DNA from 3 places in the Marinomonas sp. HM11-D genome. Region 2 is predicted to be linked to each of the others. Evidence: predicted binding sites of a transcription regulator. Region 2 holds the regulator's gene; each other region holds the start of a gene.

Region 1 (10,442 bases), on a different contig from region 2:
AACAGTTGGCTTATAGGGCGAAGGAAGCAAGCTACACGCGCTGAGTGTGAAAAGTGTAGAAAGTAGGAGAATCGTTTTCTTCATTGGGCTTAATCCTGTGTTGGTTAGGTCAATGATAAAGTAATTATTAACGAGATCGAAATAGAGAATGACTCATGAGCAGTGAAAATCAAGAACTTAAAAAAGCTGGACTGAAAGTAACACTTCCACGAGTGAAAATCTTACAGATTCTAGAAAACGCTGGTGACCATCACATGAGTGCGGACGATGTTTATCGCACATTGTTGGATCAAGGTGAAGATGTAGGTCTAGCAACGGTATACCGTGTATTGACTCAATTTGAGACGGCGGGCTTGGTTTCACGTCACCATTTTGAAGCGGGCACTGCTGTATTTGAGTTGGCGAAAGGCGAGCACCACGATCACATGATCTGTCTAGAAACAGGCAAAGTGATTGAATTCGTCGACGACGTGATTGAACGCCGTCAACACGAGATCGCAGAAGAACATGGTTACGAAATCGAAGATCACAACCTGATCATCTACGTTCGTCCAAAGAAGAGCTAAGCAACTTCAGTAGCCAGGCTACTGAAGTTGGACATTGCCGAGCATCTCTTTAGCGTGAGCGAGAGTTTGCTCGGTAAGTTCAATCCCACCTAATAAACGTGCGATTTCTTGCGTACGGTTGGTTTCTGCCAACGATTCCACTTTTGAAACCGTTGCCTCATTGAGCACTTCTTTGCTGACGCGGAAATGCTGATGACCTTGTGCCGCCACTTGAGCCAAGTGGGTGACACAGAATACCTGGCCACGATTGCCGACCGCGCGCAACATGCGACCGACGACTTCGGCCGTGCCACCACTGATACCCACGTCCACTTCGTCAAACACCAGTGTTGGGATAACCGACGTGTGTGCGGTAACCACCTGAATGCCCAAACTGATACGTGACAATTCACCACCGGACGCTACTTTGCGCAGTGGCTGCGCAGGCTGACCAGGGTTGGAGGCGATCATGTATTCAATCTCTTCGTAGCCATTGGCGCTGATTTGATCGAGTGGATCGCAGTGAATATAGAAGCGTGCGTGAGGCATACCTAGGCCGTGAATTTGCTCTTCGACCCGTTGCGCCAGTTCTTCTTTGGCTTGCATGCGTTTCTCAGTCAACAAGGTGGCGCTCGTGGTCAGCTGTTGGTAGGCCTTTTCTTCTTTTAGCTTCAAGGCTTCAAGGCTTTCTTCTCCGCCAGATAAGCTGCTCAGTTCTGCTTCCACATCTTCTCGTAATGGAATCAAACCTTCTGGCAATACCTTATGCTTACGGGCGGTATCGTAGATATCGCTAAGACGCTGCTCCACATCCTGTAAACGTCCCGGATCTTGCTCAAGGGTATCTTGGTAATGGTTCAAGCTAGCAGACGCTTCTTCCGCTTGGATCAAGGCTTGATGCATCATCTCCAAGGCGTTTTCCAACTCTTTGGTGGGCGGATGAATGGCGCTGGCTTGCTGAATCGCTTGATGTAATAAAGAGCAGACATTGCCTTCATCACTATCGCGTAAGATGCCGCTGGCGGCATAGGCCTTGTATTGCGCATCGGCGATGTTGGATAGAAACGCTTGTTCGTTTTCCAGTTCTTCCAATTCACCTGCTTTTAAATCCAACTGCGCCAGTTCTTCCGCTTGGTAAGACAGCAGTTGTACTTTGGCTTCTAATTCCGCAGAGCGATTTTGCTTGGCGTGCAATTCTTCTTTGAGCTTGCGCCAAGCGTTGTATTCTTCGCGTACTTTGCGCGTGAGATCCGTCAAGCGACCGTATTCGTCCAGCTGTTGGCGCTGGGCACTGCGCATCAGTAGGGATTGGTGCTCGTGCTGACCATGGATGTCGACCAAGAAACTACCGGCTTCTTTGAGATCCGCTAGGGTGCAAGGACGACCATTAATGTAGGCCTTAGAGCGACCTTCTTTGCTGATTACACGGCGCAGTATGCATAAACTCTCACTTTCATTCTCAAGATCACGTTCTTCTAACCAATTTTGTACTGCTGGGTAGGCGCTGATCTCAAAAGTAGCGCTGATATCGGCCTTCTTTTCTCCGTGACGTACCACACCTGCGTCGGTGCGCCCGCCTAAGCAAAGCGATAGGGCGTCCACCATGATGGACTTACCGGCACCGGTTTCACCAGAGATGGCGGTCATGCCTGGTTTGAGTTCTAGGTCGAGGCTTTCAACGATGGCGAAGTTTGAGATAGCAATACTGGTTAGCATGATCTGCTCCTGATAAAGCAAATAAGAGTATGGTTATTTATACAGTATTTTATGTGTTTATTTATACAGTATTTGTTTGATTTTTGACAAGTGCCAGAAAAAGAAATTATTTGCGCACTTTTAATAGGGATTAGGTGTTGAAAGGTAAAAAGACGTCCCCATATACCACGCACAGACAGTGATTACTTTCTGTTATTTGGAGATGAAAATGAGTGATCAAACGAATAAAGCACAGCAAGAAGTCGAGCAAGAAGAATTGCTAAACGAAGCCGATGCAGCCATTGCTGAAGAAGTACTAGAAGGCATGGTTGAAGATGAAGCTTCTGAAGAACTGGTGAAAGCACGCGAAGAAGCGGCCCAGTACAAAGAAGTGGCGCTTCGTGCCCAAGCTGAAGCACAAAACATCCGTCGCCGTGCTGAGCAAGATGTAGAGAAAGCTCACAAATTTGCGTTGGAAAAATTCGCGAAATCGGTAATTACCGTCGCTGATAACCTAGAGCGTGCCTTGTCTTCTGCGACTGAAGGTTCTGAAAATGACCCTATGCGCGAAGGTGTAGAGCTAACGTACCGTGACCTAGTTGAAACGCTAGCACGTTTCGAAATCGCCGTTGTTGATCCTGCGGGCGAACCATTCAACCCTGAATTACATCAGGCGATGACCATGGTGCCAAACCCAAGCATGGAACCAAACACCGTCATGGACGTGGTTCAAAAAGGTTACACCCTAAACGGACGCTTGTTGCGCCCAGCGATGGTAGTGGTTTCTAGCGCAGCCTAAAAAAACTGTCATTTTTTTGACAGTGAGCGCTTGAAATAAAAATTGCCGTACCCAAATACAGAATTATCGAAACTATTAAAGAATTTTTACTGGAGATACAACCATGGGCAAAATCATTGGTATTGACTTAGGTACAACTAACTCTTGTGTTTCCGTACTAGACGGAGACAAGGCTCGCGTTATCGAAAACGCGGAAGGCGATCGTACCACCCCATCTATCGTAGCATTCACAGAAGATGGTGAAACACTGGTAGGTCAGTCTGCTAAACGTCAAGCGGTTACTAACCCAACTAACACGCTATTCGCAGTTAAGCGTTTGATCGGCCGTCGCTTCCAAGACGACGTGGTTCAAAAAGACATCTCTATGGTGCCTTACAAAATCGTTGCGGCGGATAACGGCGACGCTTGGGTAGAAGTGAAAGGCGAAAAGAAAGCGCCACCACAAATCTCTGCTGAAGTTCTTAAGAAAATGAAGAAAACAGCGGAAGACTACCTAGGTGAGAAAGTCACCGAAGCGGTTATCACGGTTCCTGCTTACTTCAACGATTCTCAGCGTCAAGCAACGAAAGATGCGGGTAAAATCGCGGGTCTTGATGTTAAGCGTATCATCAACGAGCCAACAGCAGCGGCACTAGCGTACGGTCTAGATAAAGCAGCGGGTGATTCTACGGTAGCGGTTTACGACCTTGGTGGTGGTACATTCGATATCTCTATCATCGAAATCGCTGACGTTGATGGTGAGAAACAATTCGAAGTACTGTCTACTAACGGTGATACATTCCTAGGTGGTGAAGACTTCGACATGCGCGTGATCGAATTCTTGGCAGCAGAGTTCAAGAAAGACACGGGTATCGATCTACACAACGATCCACTAGCGCTACAGCGTCTAAAAGAAGCCGGTGAGAAAGCGAAGGTTGAGTTATCTTCTTCTTCACAAACAGAAGTTAACCTACCTTACATCACTGCAGATGCGTCAGGTCCAAAACACCTTAACGTTAAGCTAACGCGTTCTAAACTTGAGTCTTTGGTAGAAGACCTAGTGACTAAGTCGCTAGAGCCTTGCCGCCAAGCACTGAAAGATGCTGACCTAACGGGTGCAGACATCGACGAAGTTATCCTTGTAGGTGGTCAGACTCGTATGCCACTAGTACAAGCGAAAGTAACGGAATTCTTCGGCAAGGCGCCACGTAAAGACGTGAACCCAGACGAAGCGGTTGCGATCGGTGCATCGATCCAAGGTGCGGTACTAGCAGGTGACGTGAAAGACGTTCTACTACTAGACGTTACGCCTTTGTCTCTAGGTATCGAGACAATGGGTGGTGTGATGACGGCTCTGATCGAGAAAAACACGACTATCCCAACGAAGAAGTCACAAGTATTCTCGACTGCTGAAGACAACCAGAACGCAGTAACAATCCACGCCCTACAGGGTGAGCGTAAACAAGCGTCTCAGAACAAGTCTCTAGGTCGTTTCGACTTGGCTGACATTCCACCAGCGCCACGTGGTGTACCGCAGATCGAAGTTAGCTTCGATATCGATGCCAACGGTATCTTGAGCGTTTCTGCGAAAGACAAAGCGACTGGTAAAGAACAGTCTATCGTGATCAAAGCCTCTTCTGGCCTAAGCGATGAAGAAGTGGAAAAAATGGTTCGCGACGCGGAAGCGAATGCGGAAGAAGACCGTAAGTTCGAAGAGCTTGTACAAGCTCGTAACACTGCGGACGGCATGATCCACGCAACTCGTAAAACTTTGACTGATGCCGGCGATAAAGCAACTGCAGAAGAGAAAGAAGCGATCGAGAAAGCCATTGCTGACCTTGAAGCGGCACTAGAGTCTAACGACAAAGATCAGATCGAAGAGAAAACCAATGCGTTGACTCAAGCGTCTGGCTCTTTGGCTCAAAAACTGTACGAGCAAGCTGATGCAGCACAGGCTCAAGGTGGCGAGCAGGCTTCTGGCCAGAAACAAGACGACGCAGTTGATGCTGAGTTTGAAGAAGTTAAAGACGACAAAAAATAAGTCTCGCGCTTAAGTTAGGTCGTCGTCCCTAGGGACTTATGCAAAACACGGGACGCTACCGTGTTTTGCTGTATCTAGGGATTTGAACTCACTCTACATATTCAGGAACACCTGCAATGAGTAAACGTGATTATTATGAAGTACTTGGTGTCAGCCGTGACGCGGATAAAAAGGACATTAAAAAGGCCTACCGCTCACTAGCCAACAAGTACCATCCGGATAAAAACCCGGATAATCCAGAAGCACTGGATAAATTCAAAGAGCTTGCGGAAGCTTACGAAGTACTGTCTTCGGAAGACAAGCGTGCAGCCTACGACCGTTTCGGTCACGAAGGCGTGAATGGCCAAGGTGGTCATGGCGGCTTTGGTGGTGGCGCAGGCGGTTTCAGTGACATCTTCGGTGATGTGTTTGGCGATATTTTCGGCGGCGGTGGTGGCGGTGGTCAAAGCCGTACGCGTCGTGGTTCAGACCTACGCTACACACTTGAGTTGGACCTTGAGCAGGCGGTTTGGGGCTGTGAAGAGAAAATCCGCATCCCGACCGCGGTAGAGTGTGATAAATGTGAAGGCTCTGGTGCCAAACCAGGGACTAAGCCAACCACTTGTCCGACCTGTAACGGTGCTGGCCAAGTGCGTATGTCACAGGGCTTCTTCTCGGTACAACAAACGTGTCCACAGTGTCATGGCCAAGGTCAGATCATCTCTGATCCTTGTAATTCATGTCATGGCCAAGGTCGTAAGCAAGAATACAAAACGCTTAACGTTAAGATTCCTGCTGGCGTAGACACGGGTGACCGTATCCGTCTATCAGGTGAAGGTGAAGCGGGCGCATTTGGTGGTCCTGCAGGGGATCTGTTCGTACAAGTATCGGTACGTCCTCATGCGATCTTCGAGCGCGACGGTGCCAACCTATATTGTGAAGTGCCAATCAGCTTTGCCACGGCTGCACTAGGCGGTGAGATCGATGTACCGACGCTAGATGGTCGTGTGCGTTTGAAAGTCACACCAGAGTGTCAGACCGGCAAGCTGTTCCGTCTACGTAACAAGGGTGTGAAGCCTGTGCGTGGTGGTCCGGTTGGGGATTTGATCTGTAAAGTTGTGGTGGAAACGCCTGTGAACTTAACCGAGCGTCAAAAAGAGCTGTTCAAAGAGTTGGCTGAGAGCATGGGTGAAAACTCTGAGCACTCACCAAAACAGAAGAGCTGGTTTGACGGCGTGAAACGCTTTTTCGAAGACATTAAGAAATAAATTAATCTCTTTGCGTTAACTAAAAAGGAGCCTAGGCTCCTTTTTCCGTTAATAGGCTGTCAATATAATGGCGCAGCAAGTTGGCGGCATTGGTGAAGCTGGTGTTGTTCGGGATAATGAAATCGGCCTTGTTGCGGATCTCAATGGTTTTCAAGGAGGCCTGACGAACGTGGCGCATATAGCGACTGGTGACTTCGTTCACGTTGCGGCCACGCTCGGCGATATCGCGTTTTAGGCGACGCACTATGGCGATGTCCATGTCGGTATCGACAAACAGCAAGTAGTCCACTGCATCACGAATAGCGGGATCTTGGAACATCATATGGCCTTCGACCAGAACCACTTTAGACGGTTCTAGATTACGGTAGCCGACGCGCTTGTGCTGCGAGTGATCGTAAACAGGAATTTCATTTGGCTGCTGCTGATTTTTGCAGTTATGGATCGCCAAACAGATACTTTCTAGATCCAAAGAGTTAAGATCATCAAAGTTATAGACGTCCGGGTCGATGTTGCCGCAGCCTTTGTAGAAACTGTCCTGACAAATAACGGTCAACTTATTTCCTAAGCCTTCTGCTAACAGCGAGCACAGGCGGCTTTTACCGCTACCAGAAATACCGGTGATGCCGATTACGAGTGCCATGAGCTACCTCAAGAAAAAATGAATTTGCATTACGGGGTGGAAGAATTAGGCTCTAATTGTATCAAAGAAGCGTTAAAATCGCTTCTTGACTTACTGGTTAATATTGCAAAGAAAAAGAGATCATGTGGAGTTTTCGTCCCGCTTTTAAAAGTGTGTTGCTGGCTACCTGTCTAATGGGAGCCATGGCTTGGGCAAATGAGCCTGAGGCTTCTACCCCAGCTGCAGAGGAAAGTGCCCCTGCAACGCCGGTTTATTCCAAAGGCGCTGAGCTGTTTGGTATTGAGTTTAATGATTTATCGAAAGCCGAGTTCGAGCAACATCTGTCGAAGATGGGCTTGGAACCCTACCCATCGTACCGCCAAGGTGTGGCGAACTATAGCTTAGGGGCAACCGGCATTTTGGGGATAAAAGAGCTCACGGTTGTATACAACCAATATGAGTTCGTTGAGCGTGCGACCATGTCTGGCGTCGTTGAAGATCCAGTTTTGCGCGCGAAATTAGGCACTGTGCTGGAGAAGAAATACGGCCCACCATCGGTTGGTTTTGTGCGTGATGGCTACGGTCGTGCACGTTGGGTCTTGCCAGATGGTACCGAAATAGAGTTACATAACACGACTTTTGATGTGTCGGTGATCTATATGGACCGTTTGCCTAAGCGCATTGCTCCATCTGGTCGTATCGACGTCGAGGCACTTCTTAAACGTAATCAGTAAGTGTATTGATGGACCTAATACTCAACTTTAATATGGATATGGCGCACAAGTTGCGTCCTTACCTACAAGACATTTCTTTAGCGCTGGTCGCGACCATGCTGGTGATTTTCGGCGATCATGTGAACCGAATCCTCAAGCGTGCGGTCGCGAACTGGGTGTTTATCGCTCGCATTGGCGCCTTCGTTTTGATGTGTACCTTTGGTTATGGCGTGCTGACTCTATGGGGGCAGCCCTTGGTCTTTTGGTTACTGACGCATCTTACACCAAGCTTGCGCCCGATCGTGATCCTGTTTTGCTTCTGTTTGCTGGGTGTTTTGGCGGAAAGAAAGCGTTATTTATAAAAAAAATTAAGAAATTTTCATTCATTTTCTGTATGTAAATTACGTAAATTTATGAGATTTCGACCGGTCATTTCTGATAAAACTCTCTAATGTTGTTATTTAATAACATACTTCTGATAGTTACGTTCTTTTCATAAAAAAATGCCCTAAAGCCCCGTTTTTAATGGTTTTTTGTTGCCTTGTTACAATTTGATGTTAGTTCTGTGAATGGGTAGACTGCGCCCAATTTGATGCGAAACGTTTGTTTTTCTCGGGGGCAGATAAATGGCAAACACTTGGTTAGAAACGGTTTCCAAAGTTGAATCAATGATTCCTCTTTTGGGTAAGTTAGGTCGCGAACAATCAGTTAAAGTTCAGCTAGCTGGACAAACACTGATGTCTGATTCAGTTACTGGTTTGGTTGCTTTGTTTGACCAATATCCTGCTGTAGATCTAGCGCGTGTGTATCAAGTGTTAGAGCAATTGATCGCAAACAAAACTGCTAACGCAGTGGTTGAGCTTGAAGAAGCACTAGCAGACGCTGACATCGCGTCACTAGAAGGCTTTGCTCAAGCGGGTTCTGCAACACCAGTGGTACTATACGGTTTTGGTCGTATCGGTCGTCTACTGACACGCCGCATGTGCACACTAGGCCACACTACGCCTGGCATGTACTTAGCAGCAATCGTAGTTCGTAAAGCAGCGGATAACGATTTGGCGAAGCGTGCTAGCCTACTGAAATTTGACTCAGTTCACGGCACTTACGAAGGCGTTGTTAAAGCAGATGAGCAAAACTCTCAGCTAATCATCAACGGCCAGCCAGTTAAAGTGATCTACGCGTCTGATCCAAGCGAAGTAGACTACAAAGCTCACGGTATCGACAACGCATTGCTAGTGGACAACACTGGTCGCTGGCGTGACCACGATGGACTAAGTGTTCATCTTGCGCGTCCAGGTATCGATCGTGTGGTATTGACGGCTCCTGGCAAAGAAATGAAAAACATCGTCTTCGGTGTTAACGATTCTGATATCCAATCCAGCGATCAGATCCTATCTGCTGCGTCTTGTACAACGAACGCGATCACTCCGATCCTGTCTGTACTAGAAGCTAAATACGGCATCGAATCTGGTCACGTTGAAACGGTTCACGCTTACACTAACGACCAGAACCTAATCGACAACGTTCACAAAGGTGATCGTCGTGGTCGTGCGGCAGCGATGAACATGGTAATGACTGAAACGGGTGCGGCAAAAGCGGTTTCTAAAGCGATCCCTTCTCTAGAAGGTAAGCTAAGCGGCAGTGCAATCCGTGTTCCAGTGATCAACGTATCGATTGCAGTACTAAGCTTGAACCTTAAAGCGGCAACATCAGTTGAAGAAATCAACGAAGTTCTGAAAAACGCTTCTGCAAGCGCAGCATTGGCTGGCCAAATCGGCTACAGCGCTGAAGCGGATGCCGTAAGCTCAGACTTCATCGGTAGTGAACAAGCAGGTGTGCTGGATTCTCTATCTACTAAAGTACGTGGTAACCAAGCAACGCTATACGTTTGGTACGACAACGAATACGGCTACAGCTGCCAAGTAGTGCGCCTAATGGAAAAGTTGGCGCAAATGGCTCTAGTTGATAGCAATGCTGTAGAAACTGCAGCAGCGTAATTGACCGGACACATTTAAGCATGTGTGTTAGTTCGGCGACCTTAGGGTCGCCGTTTTTTTTGCCTAAAGAAAAGTAAGTAGATAAGGATTCAGTCACAGCATAAATTTTGGGCAAAAAAAATCGGGCCATGGGCCCGATTAAAATAACTAGCAGTGTTGTGACGTGTGGCGCTCACCAACATCACAGCCTAATACATGGCTGTGGGGGCATGTATTAGGAGAGGCATCAACATCAACAAGGATGCCGAGGTTTGGAAGCAGTACTACCAAAACATGTGGCCCATTTTAGTGGTTGCTAAAAATTCCACAAACGATATAAACTGGGTTTTTGGATTAGCAAATCTAATGCAAGAGAGCCTATGAACAAAGTCTCGTTACCCTTCCTGCACACCTTTGTGGTCGCCGCAAAACATCTTAGCTTTACCAAGGCAGCACACGAACTGTTTTTGACTCAAGGGGCTGTAAGTCAGCAAATACGGCTATTAGAGCAACGCTTAGGTTTTTCCTTATTTGTCCGATACCATCGTAGTCTCGAGTTGACGCCAATGGGTGCTAGGTTGGCGCTACATTTGCGTCACATGTTTGCTGACCTAGATGGGCTTATTGAAGAACTGCGAGAAGAGCGGGACTCTAACATCATTACCTTATCGGTGATGCCTTCCTTTGCCACGCGTTGGCTGATGCCGCGCTTAGGGCGTTTGCAGGAACTTCATCCTGGGTTGCAGTTGCGTATTCAAGCCAATGATCGTGAAGTGAACTTTACCCGTGACCGTATTGATGCGGCGATTGTGCATAGCCATATTCATT
Region 2 (10,442 bases):
GCGATTGAAATCACGCCAAGCAGTGTCAGTCTGTTTTGGCGCGAAAAAGGCGATGAGAGCGTTGTCGAAGATGCTAACGCTATTATTAATGCGCTACTGCTGGTGCGTTAAGTGCCTTTTGCGCCAGATTGGTCTTCGATTTCCAGGGTATGCATAAATTCTGATAGCGCTTCTTCTGGGTTATCAGAATCTTGGATCGCCATGATCTGAGGGGTGATGATTTCCTTCATGCGATCATCCACAAATTTTTCCAACTGTTTTTTCTCAGCACGATCAATGTTGTTTGATTTTAAGTGCGAGTGGATCACGCTATACAATGTCTGTGCAACACGCATATCGCCTGAATGGAAGTTTTTGTTGGCTTGGACAACCTGGCGATTGAGCTGAATCCATAGATTCAACCAGCGTAAGTAGGAATAGCAAAGCTTGTAGTGGGTGTTGCTGATGCGTCCTTTGCGGCGCATATACAGTAGCATTTTAGCCGCTTTGGTAAGGCGTTCTTTGTATTTGGTTTTCTCGTGGAAGCTCATTTCATCGGGTTCTAGATTAAGCTCCGCTGGGGCGTTTTCTCGTTCGGCTTCCGCTTTCGCAATGCGCTCTTCGATTTTTTCTGGATCGTCAGAGTAGGAAGTCAGTTCGCGCAGGCTCTCTAAATAGAAGTCGTAGAAAACATCGCTGACAATCATATCCGTGTTGAGGTTGCGCAATCCGATAATATGTTGCTCCATTCGGTCTGCGCGATTTTGCAGTTGAAGGTACTTTAGGCGACGCTCTTTTAACTCTTGCTCTTTCTGGTGGGCACGCGATCCTATTACCACTGAAACCAGTACGATTATGAAAAGAATGACTATAGTTAAGATCTGGAGCGTAGCCATGATTGTCCTTTTTAAATGATTTCAGTATGTTAAAGGGCAAATGCTGGACTCGGCAATAGGAATGTTGCGAATCTCACAGGGATTGCTTGTCATATATTAGCGCTTTGCTTAATATCTGCGCCCCTAAAGTATTCTAAGCACGTTCATCTTTCAAAAGTAATTAAGGCTCGAACAACCCAATGGCTAAATCTCTGGTAATCGTGGAATCGCCAGCCAAGGCGAAAACTATTAACAAATATCTCGGCAACGACTACGTCGTTAAGTCGAGTGTTGGTCATATTCGAGATCTTCCTGCCGGTACGACGTCTACGTCTACTCCACAAGAACGTGCTAAGCAGGCGGCTCTGACTCGTAAAATGAGTCCTGAAGAGAAAGCCGAATACAAACGTACAAAATCACGTAAACAGCTTATTAATCGTATGGGCGTCGATCCAGAGCATAATTGGGAAGCCCATTACGAAATTTTGCCAGGCAAAGAAAAAGTCGTAGAAGAACTACGTCGTCTGGCTAAAAATGCTGAAACCATCTATCTCGCAACCGACTTGGATAGAGAGGGGGAGGCAATTGCATGGCATTTACGAGAAGCGATTGGTGGTGACGATACCCGCTACAAGCGCGTGGTGTTTAACGAAATCACTAAGAACGCCATCAAGTCTGCATTTGAAACGCCATCCGATTTGGATATGAACCGCGTTAATGCACAGCAAGCGCGTCGCTTCCTAGACCGTGTCGTGGGTTTTATGGTGTCACCACTGCTTTGGGCGAAAGTCGCTCGAGGTTTGTCGGCAGGCCGTGTGCAATCGGTTGCCGTACGTCTGATTGTTGAACGTGAAAAAGAGATTCGTGCCTTCATTCCTGAAGAATTCTGGGAGCTAGACGCTAACCTTGCTACCAAGGATAAAGCCAATATCACCTTTGAAACGGCTAAGTATCAAGGTAAAGAATATCGTCCGACCTCTAAATCTCAGTCAGATGAACATGTTCAGCGCATTGAAAAGCTACCATTTAATGTGGCTAGCCGAGAAGATAAACCAACGCGTTCTAAACCATCGGCGCCATTTATTACCTCAACGCTGCAGCAAGCGGCTAGTACTCGTCTAGGTTTTGGCGTTAAGAAAACCATGATGTTGGCACAGCGCTTGTACGAAGCAGGTTACATCACCTACATGCGTACTGACTCGACCAACTTAAGCCAAGAAGCAGTTGAAGCGGTTCGTGAATACATTCAAGGCAACTTTGGTGACGCTTACCTACCAGCGGAAGCGTTGCGCTATTCAAGCAAAGAAGGCGCACAAGAAGCCCACGAAGCGATTCGTCCTTCTAGTGTGACTGTGACGCAGAACATGCTGCAGGGCATGGATAAAGATGCGCACCGTCTTTACGATTTGATTCGTAACCAGTTCATTACCTGTCAAATGACGCCTGCAGAATACACCTCGACCACGATTACAGTGATGGCGGGTGAATATGAGTTGCGTGCAAAAGGCCGTATCTTGCGCTTTGACGGTTACACTCGTGTGCTGACACCAGTGGGTAAAAAAGCGGAAGACACTATCCTGCCAGATGTACAGCAGGGTGAGCAGCTAACGCTGATTAATCTAGATCCTGAGCAACACTTTACCAAGCCAGCTGCCCGTTACAGTGAAGCAAGCTTAGTTAAAGAGCTTGAGAAACGTGGCATTGGTCGTCCATCGACTTACGCGTCGATTATTTCCACCATTCAAGATCGTGGTTATGTGCGGGTTGAAAACCGCCGTTTCTATGCGGAGAAGATGGGGGACATTGTCACCGATCGTCTTGTGGCAAGTTTCGATGATCTGATGAACTACAGCTTTACCGCACAAATGGAAGAAAAGCTGGATGATATCGCTGAGGGTGAAAAGGACTGGATTAAGGTTCTTAACAGCTTCTACGAAGATTTCAGTCAAACGCTGAACCAAGCGGAAGCCGAAGAAGGCGGTATGGCTCCAAATGAGCCAACGCCAACGGATATTCCATGCCCAACCTGTGGTCGTCCTATGCAGATTCGTACCGCGAGTACGGGTGTGTTCTTGTCTTGTTCAGGTTATGCATTACCGCCCAAAGAGCGTTGTAAAGCCACTATTAACCTAGTGAGCGGTGATGAAGCGGTTGCTGTAGACGATGAAGAAGGCGAATCTAAAGCGCTGATTAATAAGCATCGTTGTGACATTTGTGGTTCGGCGATGGATAGTTACCTGGTCGATGAGCATCGTAAGCTACATGTGTGTGGTAACAATCCTTCATGCCCTGGCTACGAAGTGGAGCAGGGTGCATTCAAACTAAAAGGCTACGATGGCCCAGTCATTGAATGTGATAAATGTAGCTCTGAAATGCAGCTGAAAACGGGTCGATTTGGCAAGTACTTTGGTTGTACTAACGAAGAGTGTAAGAACACTCGTAAGCTTCTGAAGAATGGTGAAGTGGCTCCGCCGAAGATGGATCCAGTGTCAATGCCGGACTTGGCTTGTCAAAAGGTAGAAGACCATTACGTATTGCGCGATGGTGCCACGGGTCTGTTCTTAGCGGCTAGTCAATTCCCACGTAAACGTGAGACGCGTCCACCGTTGGTTAAAGAGTTGAAGCCGTATATGGATCAGATTGATCCTAAATACCACTACTTTGATACAGCGCCAGTGCAGGATGAAGAGGGGAATCCAACGGTTATCCGTTATAGTCGTAAGACTAAAGAGCAGTACATTATGACTGAAGTGGATGGTAAGCCTACGGGTTGGAAGGCCTTCTACGAAGGTGGTAAGTGGAAAATCGAACACGGTAAGAAGAAATGAGCGGTTCCAGCTTAGCGAGTGTTACTAACCAGCGTTTAGATGCTGCTCGTCGTTTATTGATTCAAAGCCAGGATGCAGAAAGTGACTGGATGACTCAGAGTTTTGAGTCATCTGCCTTGTTTCAACTGCGCAGTGGTCTGAATGGCTTGCTACAGGAAGTGAGAACCTCATACAGTTTGCAAGGTCAGCTAGAGATTGAGTCACTGATTAAATCTTGCCATGATAAAGGCATTAGCGTGCCGGTTCTGGTAGAATTGGCGCAACTTAAGAATAATAGCCAGTCTTGGTTGGCTCAATTGTTCACCGCATTTAACGCAGCGTTAGAGTGTCAAGTTGGCAACAATGCCTACGCAGCAGACGTTGAATTGATCGGTCGTGGAACCGATGCTGGTGCTTCCACAAAATTCATTTTAAGCTCACTGACTGAGCTAGTCTTACGCTTTCGTGAAGACGCAGCAGAATATTGATAATGAAAGATACTTACTTAGAAATAGTAGAACTCGAAAATGGTGAAATCGTTCTTCGTCCAGCGGGTGAAGACGATGATAAAACGCCTATCGCAACGCTGACTATCTCTGACGATACCAAAGATTTTCTAAAAGATCGTTACTTTGAATTAGCCAAGTGCATGTTCCATGCGGGCATCGATTTTGTGTACTCGGAAGATTTTGGCGACTTCGATGGTATGGGTGAAGCGGATGCGCCCGATGAAGATTTTATGCCGCGTATTTTGCACTAGGGTTTTGCTTTAACCGCCTAGGATAGATACAAAAAAGGCATGGCTTGATACTATCAAGCCATGCCTTGTTTATTTCTGATGTGGCTTAAATACCACGACGGATGACACCGACGGACAGGCCTTCAATGGCGAAGTCTTCGCTTTCTAGGTCAACAATGATGTCGGAAAACTCTTCGTTCTCTGGGATCAAGCGCACTTCGCGGCCTTTTTGCTCAAAGCGCTTAACGGTCACCTCATCGCCAATACGGGCGACAACGATTTGACCATTGCGTACCGTATGGGTTTTGTGGACGGCCAGTAGATCACCGTCTAGGATGCCTGCATTTTTCATGCTCATGCCGTTTACCGATAACAGGTAATCTGCTTTTGGTGAAAACATCTCGGCTGCAATGCTGATGCGTGAGTCGATGTTTTCCTGAGCGAGAATAGGGTAGCCCGCAGCGACACGACCGATAATAGGCAAGGTGCCGTCTTCGTCATTGGCACTGCTAGCTGGCTCTTGATCCACTAGGCGGATGCCTCGGGAAGCGCCAGAAAGCATTTCGATCGCGCCTTTTTTGCACAGTGCCTTAAGGTGTTCTTCGGCCGCATTAGGTGAACGGAAACCTAAGCGCGCAGCGATCTCAGCACGAGTCGGTGGGAAACCAGTTTCGTTGATGAATTCGCGTATTGTCTCGAGTACATCGGACTGTCTTTTTGTTAATTTAATCATATGGCATCTGTTTGTTTATACAGTTACTGTTATTATATACAGCTAATAATTAATTGCTCAACTAAAATCCATGCTTTCAGACTCGATTAAAGAAAAAATTCAAACGGCCTACCGTGCATATCTTGATGCGAAAGGGCATAAGGCACGTGTTGGTCAGCGTCATATGATCGCCACCATCGCTAGAACCCTTGGCAATATTAAGCAAGGAACGGAAGGTGAGCGTCTCGGTGAGAAGCATGTCGCTGTAGTGGAGGCGGGCACGGGTACCGGTAAAACCCTGTCTTATTGTTTATCAGCGATCCCAATTGCCAAAGACAAGGGTCTTAAGCTGGTCATCTCTACTGCTACCGTTGCCCTCCAGGAGCAGATTCTTCATAAAGAATTGCCAAGTTTGTTAGAACATACCGACTACAGTTTTCGCTACACCTTAGCCAAAGGTCGTGGTCGCTACATGTGTCTTAATAATCTTGAGAGTTTTTTAAGTGCGGAAGAGCAAGCTACCGAAGATATGTTTGCAGGATTGTTTGAGCAACATTTGGCGGCCGATGATGTAAACACCGTTCTGTATCAAGAAATGGACGATGCCATTCGCGCCGGCAAATGGGATGGAGATAAAGACAACTGGGAAGGGATTGTTCGTGAGCAAGACTGGCGTCGACTGACTACCGATCATCAGCAATGCACCAACCGCAATTGCGCGAACTTTTCTGCCTGCCCATTCTTTAAGGCTCGTGCCGAGCTTGAGACCGCCGATGTGATTGTGGCCAACCATGATTTGGTGTTGGCGGATTTGTCTCTTGGTGGCGGTGCCATCTTGTCTGATCCGAAAGAAACTATCTATGTGTTCGACGAAGGCCATCACCTGCCGGATAAAGCCATTGGCCATTTCCGCCACGAAGTGCGTTTGCAGCAGAGTATTAGCTGGTTAAAACAACTCGACAAAAATCTTATCAATTTGCGCCAAGAGTTAACGGAAGAAATCAGTACAACAGGGCAAATCTTACTGAAAATCCCGCAGCAAATTCAGAGTACGGTTAATTTTATCCAGTATGTGCAGCAAGGTTTAGCGCCCTTTATCCAGAATCTAGGATTGGATCAAGAAACGCGTCAGCACCGTTTTGAGTTTGGTGTGATTCCTGATGAACTGCGCCAACTGGCTTACAGCTTGGCCATGTCTTATCAGAAGCTGTTTAATCAGATTGAAAACATTCAGGATGAATGTAAAAAGGTTAAGCAAAATGAAGGCATGGGGATCAAGGAAGACACTGCTGAGAACTGGTTGCCAATTCTTGGGGTGATTTTAGGGCGCCTAGAGGCCTGTACCGAACTTTGGAAATTGTATTCGACCCAAGATGATCAAAACTATCCGCCAAATGCCCGCTGGCTCGTGGTGGTGGGTCAAGGGATGGATCAAGATATCGAGCTTGGTGGTTCGCCGATCCTTGCAGCTCATACCTTGCGTATGCAGCTGTGGGACAAATGCTTTGGTGCAGTGGTGACTTCCGCCACGCTGACGGCGTTAAACGAGTTTCATCGCTTTAATATGCGCTCTGGTGTGCCGCGCGAAAGTGAATATCTGCGCGTGATCAGTCCGTTTGATTTTGCCAATAAGGGGACGCTGGTAGTGCCAGACATGGAATCTGAGCCGAATCATGCAGACGCACACACCAAAGAGTTGATCAAATACCTTAATGATAAGGTCGATACTAAGCTTGGCTCCTTGGTGCTGTTTTCTTCTCGTCGTCAGATGGAGGAAGTCGCGGCAGGAATCAAAGACGATCTGAAAGATATCTTGCTGATGCAGGGTGAACAGTCCAAACGCATTATCCTAGATAGTCACAAAGACGCCATTGATGCGGACAAAGGTAGCTTACTATTTGGTTTAGCCAGCTTTGCCGAAGGGGTCGATTTGCCCGGTAATTATCTGACCCGGGTGTACATTGCGAAGATTCCGTTTGCGGTGCCAGATGACCCAGTTGAGGCGACTTTGGCGGAGTGGATTCAAAAGCGTGGTGGTAATCCATTTATGGAAATTACCATTCCCGATGCGTCGCTCAGACTGGTTCAGGCAACGGGGCGATTGCTGCGTAGCGAGAACGATAGCGGTGAAATTCATATCCTAGATAAGCGCTTAAAAACCAAGCGCTACGGTGCGCAGCTGATTAACAGCCTGCCACCCTATAAGCAGATTTAACAAACTAAAGGTGATAATGCCGAGTCATTTAGGTACACTCGGAGCCTTGTTAACAAACATTCAATCAAAAGAGATTAAAGACTCTCACATGGAAAAACAGCAAGAAGCCGCGCGCCCTGAATCAAAGGGACCAAAGCGCCAACGCAGACCCCGTCGTAAACACAACAAAAGCAGTGCTGACGCCACGGGAGCGAAATCTCCGGCTGCTGAACAGGAAAGTGGTGAACTTTGGTCTATCCAAGACTTCAAAGTGCCTGACGTGGAAGGTAAAGTTCGTTTTCACGACCTAAATCTACCGGATCGGGTATTAAAAGCAATTCAAACCATGGGCTTTGAGTACTGCAGTGAAATTCAAGCTGCAACGTTACCCGCGACGCTGCAAGGCTATGACCTAATTGGTCAAGCACAAACAGGTACTGGTAAAACAGCCGCATTTCTGATTGCTATGATCAGTGATTTCTTAGACTACCCAGTGGAAGGTGAGCGTCCAAATCATTTCCCTCGCGGTCTGATTATCGCTCCAACTCGAGAATTGGCTCTGCAAATCGCTGACGAAGCAGAGAAACTGACTAAGTACACAAATCTAAACGTTGTGTCGCTAGTGGGCGGTATGGACTACGACAAACAGCGTAAACAGCTAGAGACTGAATACGTGGATTTGGTGGTGGCAACTCCTGGTCGTCTGTTGGATTTTGCGCGCAACAAGAAAGTGATGCTGAATAAAGTCGAGTGTGTGGTGCTAGACGAAGCAGACCGCATGCTGTCGATGGGCTTTATCCCAGACGTGAAAAGCATCATCCGTATGACGCCACATAAAGAGCGTCGTCAAACTATGTTGTTCAGTGCGACTTTCCCGAAAGACATTCAGGCTTTGGCTCGTCAATGGACGTTCCATCCAAAAGAAGTGTCGGTTGTGCCAAAAGAAACCACTAATAAGAACATCGATCAGGTGATCTATACGGTTTCCAATGACCAGAAATGGCCAATATTGAAAAAGTTGATCGAAGAAAATGGCAGCCAACGCACCATTATTTTTGCTAACCGTCGTGATGAAACGCGTGACCTGCATGAGAAATTGCAGAAAGCGAATATCAACTGTGCCATGTTGTCGGGCGAAGTGTCTCAAGACAAACGAGTGAAGACATTAGCGAAATTTAAAGACGGCAGCATTCAGGTATTGGTAGCAACAGATGTAGCGGGTCGTGGTATTCACGTGGACAACATTGAGTTGGTAGTGAACTACACTTTGCCAGAAGATCCTGAAGACTATGTACACCGTATCGGTCGTACGGGTCGTGGCGGTGAAATGGGTAAATCCGTCAGCTTCGCAACCGAAGACGATTCGTTCATGATCCCTGAAATTGAAGCGACCATTGGTACTTCAATCCGTTGTGAATACGTACGCGACCAAGACTAACGAGGAAGCATGCAGTTACACCATCACTTTGCAGAGCTTGGCTATGAGTTTTTTGCCCATACTCAAATCCAACCTCTGCAAGAGCAACGTCTGGTTGAATTCAATCAAGCCTTAGCCCAAGCGCTAGGTATTGATTTCTCAGATGAGTGTGTGCAGCGACAACTCAGCGGCCAAGACACCGTTGAAGGATCGCTGAGTATGGTGTACGCCGGCCACCAGTTTGGTGGTTTTACACCTCGGCTAGGGGATGGTCGAGGGGTGTTGCTCGGTGAAGTCAAAGATCAAGATGGCGTCCTGCACGATTTACATGTTAAGGGTGCAGGGCAAACGCCCTTTAGCCGTCAAGGAGATGGTCGTGCGGTACTGCGCTCGAGTATACGTGAATACTTAGCCAGCGAGGCCATGAACGGCTTGGGCATTCCAACCTCCCGTGCGTTAGCCCTATACGACAGTCAACAAGCGGTGTATCGCGAGCGTCCTGAAACCGGCGCAATGCTGATTCGTACGGCCAAAACCCATATTCGTTTTGGCCACTTTGAATACTTCTTTGCTCATAAGAAGTATGACGAACTGCAGCAGTTAATCGACTACAGCCTAAAGACCTATTTCTCTCATCTGAAACATGAGGCTGAGCCTGTTAAGGCCATGCTGATTGAAATTGTCCAGCGTACCGCGCGTATGATTGCTAAATGGCAATCGGTTGGCTTTCAACATGGTGTGATGAATACGGATAATTTTTCCATCCTCGGTGAAACCATTGATTATGGTCCCTATGGTTTTATGGAAGACTATAATGAGCGTTGGATTTCTAATCATTCTGACGATGAAGGTCGTTATGCCTTCCAACGCCAGCCAGGGATAGGTTTATGGAATTTAAACTGTCTAATGTTTTCTTTTTCGAAGCATTTCTCTCGCGAAGAATTGATCGAAATTTTAAAGCATTATGAACCCTGCCTGCAGTCTCACTACGACGAGTTGATGGCTGCTAAACTGGGTTTGGCAAATTCCTCAGAACTTGAATCATTGCTTGAGCAGTTGTTTTCTATACTAAGAAAAGAGCAGTTTGACTTTACTATTTTCTTCCGCTTTTTGAGCCTGTTACAAGCCGATAAGCCGGAATTTTTAATGGATGAAGTCGTAGATAGAAAAGCAATGGCGGATTGGCTCAACTACTATTGGTCTGTAAGAAACGACGGACGAGATCAACAGGCCGTCAGCGAACAGATGCAACGAGTAAATCCAAAATTTGTTCTGAGAAATTATCTTGCTCAGCAAGCCATCGAAGCAGCTGAGTCGGGTGATTACTTGCCGTTTAGACAGTTGCTCAAGGTGTTAGATAACCCTTTTGACGAGCATCCGGAAAGTGAAGCTTTAGCGAAGCGTGCTCCAGATTGGGGGCGTCATTTAGAAGTAAGCTGTTCTTCTTAACGATAAGGCATTGAAGAAACTATGGATAAGCAATCGGTTTGTGTACTAGGTGGTGGTAGTTTTGGCACCGCATTGGCGAACATCATGGCCAAAAATGGTCATCAGGTCAGTCAATGGATGCGAAACGAAGAGCAGGTTGAAGAAATCAACTTAACGGGCCTAAATAGCCGTTACCTGCCTAATGCACCATTGCATCGTGAGCTTTTAGCGACCAGCAACTTAGAAGAAGCGATTCGTGCCAGTGATACAATTTTTGTATCCATCCCATCG
Region 3 (10,442 bases), on a different contig from region 2:
TCAGAGTTTCTTTGCTGAGTTTGCAACAAATCCACTAGGTACAAACGGTTAGGTAAGCCAGTCAGTGTGTCGTGGGTCGCCAAGCGGCGCAGAGCCTCGTTCTTTTCCTCAACTCGTTTGGCAATCCATGACGATAAAGTCAGAGCTAGCCAGACAGCGATCCAGAAAACAACAACGGATGTAATCGATAGATGTTTGGCAATATGGCTCAGGGCTTGATCGATACTGCTCGGCGCAGTCACCATCATAATGGCGGTGTTATCGTCGCTTTGTAACGTCCATAAGAAATGCAAATCATCGTGTTCGATATAGCCTGAGCGTTCGTCATTCAACTGTGCTTTGGCAATCATCGGGATTAATGCATCAAGTGATGCATTCGGCATATTACGAGTAATGTCCCATGATTGATCTGTGCTTGAAACGCGAATGTAGAGTGGCTGTGTCGCATCGCTTTCAGTTTGCTGCATGATGTCGATCAGCTCATTGATACGCTGTTCAGCCTCTTCGCCTTCTTCTTCAATTTCAGCTAACAAAAAGAGAGAGCGCTTTTCCAAGTAGCTAATTTCAGTGTTAATACCCATTTCGCTACTAAGACGGTAGGCGGCGACACCATAAATAACCGACACCACCAAAGCAACACTTAAGCAAATAATAATAAGCTTACGTCGCAATGATCCATCGAGTTGTAAATCAAATAGTGCCGCCATGTGCTGTGCTTCTACTTATCTTTTGGGCGGGTGCTGATACCCGCGATGGAATAAACCGGACACCAACCTGTCGCTAGGGAAATTAAGTTAAGAACGCCAAACAAAAATAATAAGATTTCAATAATGCTATCTTGAATGACTTCGCCGTTGAATAGGGCAAAGGAAATCACGAAAACACCAATCACGCCGCGTGCTAGGCGATCCCAAATGTGTAGGTTTTGTTTGATCATAGATACCCTCAAAACAACGATTAATTAATAGATCAGTTAAGCCTAAATTTACTGTATTGGCATGTAGAGTACAGTAACAAATTGCAATGGATCTGTAGTTTCTTTTGGCGAAACTTCGTAAACCTCAATACTGCTACGCTGTCTGGCGGGTTTGTGTTGCTGCAAGCGCACACAAGTTTCTAAGACATGCCATGCTAACCATAAATACTGATAACTTCCTTGATACCTTAGTCCAACAAAATTGCCTTTAAAGGTGATGCGTTCCGGCTGGGCTTCACAGGGGCTTAGATTCTGAATCGGGATACCCAATTTGCCAGTAAAATAATGGTGGCTCATATCCGCCGCTTCAAAGAGTGCAAAGCTTGGACCTGCGGGTCTATTTTCTGGACCAAGGCTAATAATCAAATCACGAAAACCTTGCTCCATTTGCATCGACATGGAGTGATCGCTGACGATAAATGGACGTGTGATGGCATCGACATTGGCTAAAGTGCGGCTGTCTTGCAGTGCAAAGGAGGTTAAGTAATGACTGTCAGGCTCGGTGCGCGCACACAAGCGGACCAGCAACAGGCGCATATCCGCATGAATTTGCTTTAACAACTGTGGTTGCTTGTAACGATGCCAGAAGTTTAGTTCGCTTTTGGCAATGACATTCATGACTAACTGATGATCTTCAGTTTCACTTAATTCGATTTGAACCTGAACCGGGCTCGGATAAAAGTGATCACTTTGCACCTGAAATCTCACCAATTTATTGGCTTGTTGCGACTCAATATGACAAGACACTTTACCAAGTTGCAGACCTTTTAATTGCACCAAAGCGCCTTCTAAAGAGTGACTGCTGCGTTGATTGACTAAAACGGAAGCATTTTCATCAAATAACGCCCACGGCAACCAACTTGGCCAATATTCCAATTGGTTTATTTCTGAGAAGACTTTTTCAGCCGAACACGACATTAAGGAAGTATGATGTATATAGACATACCTTTGCGTGAACAGGGCATAACCCGCTACGCAAAGTAGGATAGAGATGAGTATTATTAGCCCAATGATCACGGTATTGCGCTCCTTACTGCTTCGTAACGGCGAGCAGAAGTAAATCCATTTAGGGAATTAATGTCCCTAAAAATGGAGAAAAAGGCAAATCCTAAGGTCAGTATAGTAACGGTCCTTGGCTTAAGACAAAGATAACGCTATTTACAGAAGAGGGGAAACAGCAGATGCACAAAGTATTGGTATGGGATTGGCCGGTGCGGCTACTTCATTGGATGATGGTGCTACTGTTCACTGGTTTGATCATTACCGGAAAAGGTGATGGCGATAATATGGATTGGCATTTCTATATGGGTTATGCCTTGTCTGCCGTGATTGTCGCTCGTATAGCGTATGGTTTTATGGGGTCGGATTTCGCCAAATTTAAGCACTTTATTTACCATCCCTTAGAAGTGTTGCAGTACGGCAAAAACCTGATCGCTGGTAAAGGGGAAACCTACCTAGGCCATAACCCTGTGGGTGGTATCATGGTAATCGTGTTGCTGTTGGCGATGACCGTACAATGGGGCACTGGTCTGTTTAGTAGCGATGAAATCTTTTGGTTTGGTCCCTTCTACGGCACCGTGTCGGAGGAGCTCAATGCGACCCTAAGTACGTTGCACCACGCTTTGCCAAATATTCTCTTAGCCCTAGTCGCACTGCATATTTTGGCGGTCTTGTACCATGAGTTACGTTTCGGCGAACGTTTAGTAGCAGCCATGCTGCATGGTAAGAAAAAACACCATACCGAATTTGAGAAGCACGCCAGTACGCCCCGTATTGGTGTAGTGTTATCCCTTGGTGGAGCACTAGCGTGGTTAGCTTGGCTATGGAATATTCCGGTTTGATTTGAAATCGTCTGAAAGTGGTGCCGCTTATGCGGCATCGCTTTCACTGTAGATCTCATCTTTGTTGTAATCTATGCTATCGTCACTATTGTAGTCGTCGCCGGATTCATCCATATAGGAAGTTTCATCCGGTTCAATGACTAAGTCTTCTAGATCGCTTTGCTCGTCTTTAGGTTCTGAGCTTTGAGTGCTTTTCTCAGTTGGCTTTTTTGGCGTTTTCTTACGCTTATTGCCGAGCGCTTCAAGCAGCTCTTCTTTGTTTTCAGCTAAATACATGGCCAGTTTTGTGGTTAGCTGATCGTCCTCCAGCACGCCGCTGCTTTGCAGTAAATCCTCAAGATTTTCTGCGGTCTCCAGCAGTTTGTCATAGTGGTCTGCTTCCGCTTTAGAGGAAAAAGTCATTTTCTCAACACCATTGCGTTCAACAACATATTTAATTACGACAGGCATAAATCGCACCTCATTTAAAATACTGTATAAATATACAGTTATGATTTTGTGCTTGTCCAGTATTTTATTTGCTATTCAGCACCACCTTGGTAAAGTGGCGCGAAAAGTCAGTTTTTAGGTTAGCCATGTCTGAATTTGAATGGTCGCAGTTAAATGCGGCATTTTTCACCAACAACTTTGAATACATTGCCACGCTGCTCTGGATCATCGGCATTGTTGCCATCCGCCGTTATATGAAGCGGCTATTGCGCGCCAATGAAAAGCTCGAGATGGATCGCAAGCGTCGTCGCTTAAACGCTGTTGATAACGTATTTAACTTGGTGATGTTTGTCGGTCTAGTGCTGATTTGGGCGACCGAGTTGCAGAACATTGCCATTTCCATTGCCGCCTTTATGGTGGCCTTGGTGATTGCCACCAAAGAGTTTATTTCCTGTATTGTCGGCGCGTTTTACAAAGCCAGTACTCGACCTTATCAGGTGGGTGACTGGGTGCGTATTGGTCAGTTTGAAGGGGAAGTCACCGACAGTGATTGGCTCTCAACCACCTTGTTTGAAGTGGATTTTAAAGGTGGTAGCTATGCCTACACAGGGCGTACTACGGTCGTGCCGAACAGTGTCTTGCTGACCAACTCGGTGCAGAACTTAAACTATATGCGTCGCTATGTTGAACATTCCTTTTCGATTTCTAGACTGACAGATGACGTAAATTTGTTTGAAATTAAAGAACCTATTTTGGCCAAGATTCGTGAGTACAGTGAGCACTTTCACGAAGTGGCGATTCGTTATAACAGTCTGATTGAAAAACGCTTGGACATTAAAATAGCCGGCCCTGAGCCAACCGTGCGCGTGCAAACTACGATCGAGGGCTACAACGTCTTTACGGTGTCGCTGTTTTGCCCGACCCACGAGGCTGCAGAAATTGAGCAAAAAGTCACCGAAGATTTTATGCGTATTTGGTTTGAGAAAAAGCGTCAGTCTTAGGAGGCGCAGTGTTCATGTTTAAACAGAAATTGTTAAAAAATAAAATGATCTGGCTAGCGGGGACCGCGGTCGCGGCACTGTTATCTGGCTGTTCGTCAGATATGAGTGTCAGTGAAGCCGAGTTGAATGCGGAAGTCGCCAAACGTCTAGAAACCACTCAACCTGATATCATTCAGCTGACCTTAGAAGAGTCGACGCTGAACCTTGATTTACTGATCAAGGAAGCCAATATAGACCTGACTGAACGTGATGGCGGTTTGGTGATGGTGGATATGAAAACGGACATTCGCGGAACCTTAAATGTTTTCGGCCAAGATATGACCATGACCGCGCAGTTGGATCCATCGTTTGAGTCGGGTCTACGCATTGAAGAAGATCGTGTTTACCTTGTCGGCGCGAAACTGACGCAAATCGCGGTGCAAGGCAACAGCATCAGTGATCAGATGTTCCGTAATACCTTGGGCTCATTGCACAGTGATTTTGAAACCGCACTAGCCAATTATTTTGATACTCATCCGGTGTATGTATTGAACCATTCGATGACCGAAAAAGCGGCGGCGAAAATGGTGAAAGACATAGTGATCACCGAAGATAGCATCGAATTTATGATTTTTTAGACGTTAAGGGGCCTGTTAGGTTAGCATGGCTCCGATTATTGAAATGAGGACAACATATGTCTATTGCAGACAACACAGTGGTGCAATTCCACTACACACTTCGTGAAGGCGACAAACTAATCGAGACTTCTGCAGGTAACGAGCCATTGGCTTACCTACACGGCCACGGCAACATCATTCCTGGTCTTGAAAAAGCCATGGTGGGTAAATCAGCTGGCGATGAGTTTGAAGTGACTGTTCCTTGCTCTGAAGGTTACGGCGAGCGTCAAGAAGACAAAACTCAGCAGATCCCTGTGAAACACCTACACGGCGCGAAAAAATGGACGCCAGGCATGGTGGCTAACGTGCGTACTGACCAAGGCGTTCGTCAAGTGACTATCGTGAAAGCGGGTCTTAAGCACGCGACTGTGGATCTTAACCACCCACTAGCAGGCAAAGAGCTAACTTTCTCTGTGCAGATCGTTGATACACGCGAAGCAACAGAAGAAGAAGTGGCGCACGGCCATGCACACGGCATCGGTGGTCACCACCACCATTAAGCACTGCCAAGTTGCCGTCGATTTTGTTGATCGACGGCAAGCTTTTCTCCTCGCCAATGATCTTTTCGATTCCTTTTCATTCCGCAAAAATCTCGCATTAATCTGATCAATCACTAGCATTTTGCTGTTATTTGGCCATTTTTCTAGGCAATTTCACGGATTCTGTTCCAAGCTGAATAGGCAAAATTAAAATAACTGTGGCTTGACAAAGTGACGTCTCAATGATTAATTGATAATTATTATCATTTGCATCAAAGAGGCTTGAGTCATGACTTATCACATCGTTCCGTTCTCTGTTATTGAGCAAACCATTAAACGTGGCGTGGCATCCGATTCCCCCAAGGTGTTGCACCAATACTTGGATACTAGCGAAGCGTACGCCGAGCAGTTGGGCATTTCAGAAGCCTACGATCTCTACAAGCGAGTGTTTCGAGTGTTACTGGATACCGTATGTGATGCGGCTGTGCCAATGCATTGGCGTGAATTGTGTTTGGACTCGATTTACCGTCCACTGATGCAATTGAAACGCTTTGTAATCACCGATCAGGACGCGGTGGATTACTACCGTTTGGAACATGAACTGCGTGCCATGAGTCACTACTTTATGTCGAGCCAGCAAATGGGAGTCAGCAAATGAATACCCGACTAGAAGCGGACAGCATGGGACAACTCGAAGTCCCTGAATATGCTCTGTACGGTGCGCAAACCCAGCGTGCGATCAATAACTTCCCAGTGAGTGGGCAGTCACTTCCAGAGTCATTTATTCGTGCTTTGATCAGCTTAAAACAAGCCGCTGCGCGAGCGAATCTACGACTTAAATGCATAAGTGAACCCATGGCTCATGCCATTGATCAAGCTTGTACTGAGCTGCTTAAAGACCCTGAATTGATGAAGCATTTCCCTGTGGATGTGTTTCAAACGGGTTCTGGTACCAGCTCCAATATGAATGCCAACGAGGTGATCGCCACCTTAGCGACTTTGCGCCTAGGGGAGAGTGTTGGCGCCAATGACCATGTTAACTTTGGCCAGAGTAGTAATGACATTATCCCCAGTGCGATTCATGCCAGTGCAGCGATCGAGGTCAGTAAGCGCTTACTGCCAGCGCTAGAGCATTTGAAGTCCACTATTAGGGAAAAAGGCCAAACGCTGAAAGGCCATACCAAAACTGGCCGTACCCACTTGATGGACGCCATGCCGGTGCGCTTTGACCAAACCTTTAATGGTTGGGCGGCACAGTTGCAAGACAATATTGATAACCTGAATTCGATCTTGGCCAAAGTCACCAAGCTGGCTCAAGGGGGCACAGCGGTCGGCACAGGCATTAATGCCCATCCTGACTTCTCTAAGTTTATCTGTGAAGAACTGTCGACCCTCAGCAAGGTGACCTTTAGCCCCGCAGAGGACTTCTTTGCTGTGATTGGCTCCCAAGATACCGCGGTCGCGCTATCGGGTATTTTGAAAAGCACCGCCGTGACCTATATGAAAATCGCCAACGATTTACGTTGGATGAACTCTGGGCCTTTGGCTGGCCTTGGGGAAATTACCCTCGAAGCTCTACAACCGGGCTCTTCGATTATGCCGGGTAAAGTAAACCCCGTGATTCCCGAAGCCACGGCCATGGCGGCGGCACAAGTGATCGGTAATGATACGGCGATCACCATTGGCGGTCAGTCTGGCAACTTTGAGCTTAATGTTATGCTGCCCATGATTGCCCATAACCTATTGAATAGTATCCACTTACTCACTACCACGGGCACACTAATGGCGGACAAAGCCATCGCGACCTTGACGGTGAATGAAGACAAACTGAATGAAGCGCTGGGCAAAAATCCAATCTTGGTAACGGCATTGAACCCGATTATTGGTTATCTCAAAGCCGCGGAAATCGCTAAAAAAGCCTACAAGGAAAAACGCCCAGTGATTGATGTGGCGGTGGAAGAAACCGATTTAAGCCGTGAAGAATTGGAAGCGCACTTGGATCCGGCTAAATTAACCAAAGGCGGCTTATAAGCGAAAGGAAAAGAGCAAGTAAGTTCCATCACGGACGATGGGACGGGCTGGAGGACGCAAGCCCCTCCAGCCCATCTAATATGCTTAAAAAGGGACTATTTCATATCATCAAAGCGGATTTGCACCTTCGGTTGCTTTGGTTTTGGCACCTCGGGCAGCTTTAACGGCTCAACAATCTTCTCCAGACCATTCACCTTAACCTCCAACGCCAACTGCAACCAACGGCCTAACTTACCTTCCGGCCAGCCCTTATGGTTAAACCACAGCAAATACTCCTCTGGCAGATCAACGATCAAACGACCCTCGTACTTACCAAACGGCATCTTCTGACGCGCAATATCCAGCAAATCCTGCTTCTCAATCATAACCACCACCGCTCCTAAACAAGCCCCGCATACTACCACAAAACTCCCTTGTGGGAGGGCTGTCCCAGCCCGATTGCTTTTTGTAGGACCTCGCTGTGCGAGGGAAACGATCTCGTACGAGCCGCCTCCGTTCGGCGATTGGCCCTTCCTTGTAGGACCTCGGTTTCCGAGGGATCAATCTGCAAACTCGGCAATTTCTCTAGGATGCTATTCATCAGCTTCGGTGCTTACCAACCGCTTTGCAGGCACTATCCCATGTGATTCAATTCGCTTGCGCAATGTCTCATTCTTCGACGCGTCAGCACGAATCAAACACATGGGATATCGCTAATAAGCCCGCAAACTCCCGTACGAGCCGTCTCCGTTCGGCGACTGGACTAGCCGCTCCGCAGGTAATCAGAGGCTCCTGATTTTGTGAGAGGGCTGTCCCAGCCCGATTGGACTAGCAACTCAGCAGGCAATAAGAGCTCTCAGCTTCGGTGCCTATCATCTCCTTTGGAGGCACTATCCCATGTAATTCAATTCGCTTGCGCAATGTCTCATTCTTCGACGCGTCAGCGCGAATCAAACACATGGGATATCGCTAATCAATCCGCAAACTCTCGTACGAGCCGCCTCCGCTCGGCGACTGGACTAGCAGCTCCGCAGTTAATCAGAAGCTCTTGCTGTTTTTGTAGGAGGGCTGTCCCAGCCCGATTGGACTAGCAGCTCAGCAGGCAATGAGAGTTCTCCGCTTCGGTGCTTACCAACCCCTTTCGAGGCACTATCCCATGTAATTCAATTCGCTTGCGCAATCCTCGTACTTCGGCCCCGACTTTGTCTTAATTAAAGAGCGCGCGAATCAAACACATGGGATATCGCTAATAAGCCCGCAAACTCTCGTACGAGCCGTCTCCGCCCGGCGATTAGATTTATCAGATCAGCAGGAAATAAGAAGTATCTGCTGTTTTTGTAGGAGGGCTGTCCCAGCCCGATTGGACTAGCTGCTAAGCAGATAATGAGAGATCTCAGCTTCGGTGCTTACCAACCCCTTTCGAGGCACTATCCCATGTAATTCAATTCGCTTGCGCAATCCTCGTCCCTCGGCAACGACTGCGCGAATCAAACACATGGGATATTGCTAATAAGCCCGTAAATTCTCTCGTACGAGCCGTCTCCGTTCGGCGATTGATCTACATTGCTAAGTAGAAAATGAGAGGCCACATAATTAGCTCTTATCACTTGTTCAAATATTCAGTGTATTTTTGATTAACTCAATAAAATGCGCATTTTCACGGTTTGAATGTGGTTCACTTTCTCGGATTTACACAAGAAAATCATAAAAAATATAATAAAATCAGTCGCTAACAAATAGTGTGGTTAGAATAACGTGCTGTGGATAAATGTGATAACGCGTATGCTCATTTTTATCCGATAAAGCTTCTTTAGGTAAGCTAGAAAAGCAGCTTTAAATCATTAATTTAGTGAGGTTTAATGAAAACATTAAGAGTTGCGTAAATGAGCATGCGCACTATTAAAATGTTAGGCAGGAGGAAGCATGGCAAGTATCGGAGAAAGAGTTAAGTATGCCATTGATCATATGGGAAGAGGCGAAGTATATGCTGCTTTAGAGCATGCATGTAACGCAGTAGATGTTACATCTCAACGCTATTACAATCAGGATTCAAGCAGCAGAAGTTGCTTCAAAAACTTGATCAAGGAATACACTTGGTTGATCGAGTTTATGTCACTTGGCGGGTTGAATCTTGATGACACTAAATTTGAGAATTTTCCTATCACCGAGGGAGTTAGAAAACCTATAAATGACCCAGACTTTGCTGATTTAATGTACCATGTCGTAAGGTGTGGACTTGTGCATAGTGATTCACTATCAAAAGGTTTTTCATTTCATAATGATGGAAGTCTTCTAATTGCAGATAAAATGATTACATTTCCCGCAAGTGTGGTTTGGGGGATACTCTCCATCGCAATTTTCTGCCCGTCAAACAAGAATGAAATTACAGCTTCAGGGTACTGGATTGGCTTTCATGAAAATAGATTGGTAATTAATGACTTTTGGGGCAATGAAGCTATTGCTAAGCATCTTGCTGGTAGGTATCCAATGCCAAGAGTTACCTTAACTAATCTAAGTTTCGAAAATGCCTAACAAGGTGCTGCAATGACAGCCAAAACTGTCGCTGAGCGCGGCGTTAGTTTTATAGGTAAGTTCGGAGTTTGAATGAAAGAGTGTATATATTGTCGTGAAGAAAAAGATTCTTCTGAGTTTAGTCTGGAGCATATTCTACCTCAGTTTATCGGTGGGGCAGCCGCTCCTGAATTTCTAAAAACACGACAAGTATGTGAAAAGTGTAATAATAACCTTGGGCTATTTGTTGATGCAGGTTTTGAAAAAGACTGGATAGTTCATAATCATTTAAGAACAGCAGCACACGCCTTCTTTAACCCTGAAAAGCCGACAGGTTTGCCCTTTATTTGCATGGGTAATTCAGATTTACAACCTCCTGAAATGTTGGAAAGTGAAGTTTGTGAACTCTGGCTAGGTCCCTTGGGTGAAAGAGTCTACTGGATAAGACCAGTAGACAAGAGGTTATTTTGGTATGCTGGTGGCAACCCTAGAACAGCTAAAAAGAAACATAGCCGAGCATATTTTATGTTCTCTGAGCG

Evidence for each region. The regulator LexA, encoded in region 2, represses DNA repair genes until DNA is damaged. The targets are predictions, from matches to a motif close to TACTGTNTANNTANACAGTA.
Region 1: a site for LexA is predicted at 2,313-2,332, ahead of recN (DNA repair protein RecN). Genes of this name have one in related genera too.
Region 3: a site for LexA is predicted at 3,288-3,307, ahead of ACOSVP_RS15090 (YebG family protein). Genes of this name have one in related genera too.

What each region holds. Positions count from the first base shown of each region.
Region 1 covers NZ_JBMMKT010000014.1:6,017-16,458, forward strand. The annotation lists gene ACOSVP_RS15505 (outer membrane protein assembly factor BamE) at 1-84, opposite strand, end outside; gene fur (ferric iron uptake transcriptional regulator) at 156-566, shown strand; gene recN (DNA repair protein RecN) at 585-2,261, opposite strand; gene grpE (nucleotide exchange factor GrpE) at 2,470-3,039, shown strand; gene dnaK (molecular chaperone DnaK) at 3,143-5,059, shown strand; gene dnaJ (molecular chaperone DnaJ) at 5,176-6,306, shown strand; gene ACOSVP_RS15535 (uridine kinase family protein) at 6,338-6,946, opposite strand; gene ACOSVP_RS15540 (uridine kinase) at 7,069-7,659, shown strand; gene ACOSVP_RS15545 (DUF3392 family protein) at 7,668-8,000, shown strand; gene ACOSVP_RS15550 (glyceraldehyde-3-phosphate dehydrogenase) at 8,265-9,635, shown strand; gene ACOSVP_RS15555 (LysR substrate-binding domain-containing protein) at 9,995-10,442, shown strand, end outside.
Region 2 covers NZ_JBMMKT010000004.1:35,868-46,309, reverse strand. The annotation lists gene ACOSVP_RS07005 (hypothetical protein) at 1-111, shown strand, start outside; gene ACOSVP_RS07000 (DNA topoisomerase I) at 108-728, opposite strand; gene topA (type I DNA topoisomerase) at 1,055-3,682, shown strand; gene ACOSVP_RS06990 (DUF6586 family protein) at 3,679-4,149, shown strand; gene ACOSVP_RS06985 (hypothetical protein) at 4,152-4,421, shown strand; gene lexA (transcriptional repressor LexA) at 4,507-5,133, opposite strand; gene dinG (ATP-dependent DNA helicase DinG) at 5,204-7,327, shown strand; gene ACOSVP_RS06970 (DEAD/DEAH box helicase) at 7,416-8,744, shown strand; gene ACOSVP_RS06965 (protein adenylyltransferase SelO) at 8,754-10,172, shown strand; gene ACOSVP_RS06960 (NAD(P)H-dependent glycerol-3-phosphate dehydrogenase) at 10,194-10,442, shown strand, end outside.
Region 3 covers NZ_JBMMKT010000013.1:33,855-44,296, forward strand. The annotation lists gene ACOSVP_RS15070 (putative bifunctional diguanylate cyclase/phosphodiesterase) at 1-707, opposite strand, end outside; gene ACOSVP_RS15075 (YgaP family membrane protein) at 719-937, opposite strand; gene ACOSVP_RS15080 (GyrI-like domain-containing protein) at 986-1,993, opposite strand; gene ACOSVP_RS15085 (cytochrome b/b6 domain-containing protein) at 2,158-2,817, shown strand; gene ACOSVP_RS15090 (YebG family protein) at 2,845-3,267, opposite strand; gene ACOSVP_RS15095 (mechanosensitive ion channel family protein) at 3,393-4,247, shown strand; gene ACOSVP_RS15100 (DUF1439 domain-containing protein) at 4,262-4,864, shown strand; gene ACOSVP_RS15105 (FKBP-type peptidyl-prolyl cis-trans isomerase) at 4,921-5,403, shown strand; gene ACOSVP_RS15110 (hypothetical protein) at 5,672-6,040, shown strand; gene ACOSVP_RS15115 (class II fumarate hydratase) at 6,037-7,413, shown strand; gene ACOSVP_RS15120 (DUF3820 family protein) at 7,509-7,778, opposite strand; gene ACOSVP_RS15125 (hypothetical protein) at 9,316-9,924, shown strand; gene ACOSVP_RS15130 (HNH endonuclease) at 9,997-10,442, shown strand, end outside.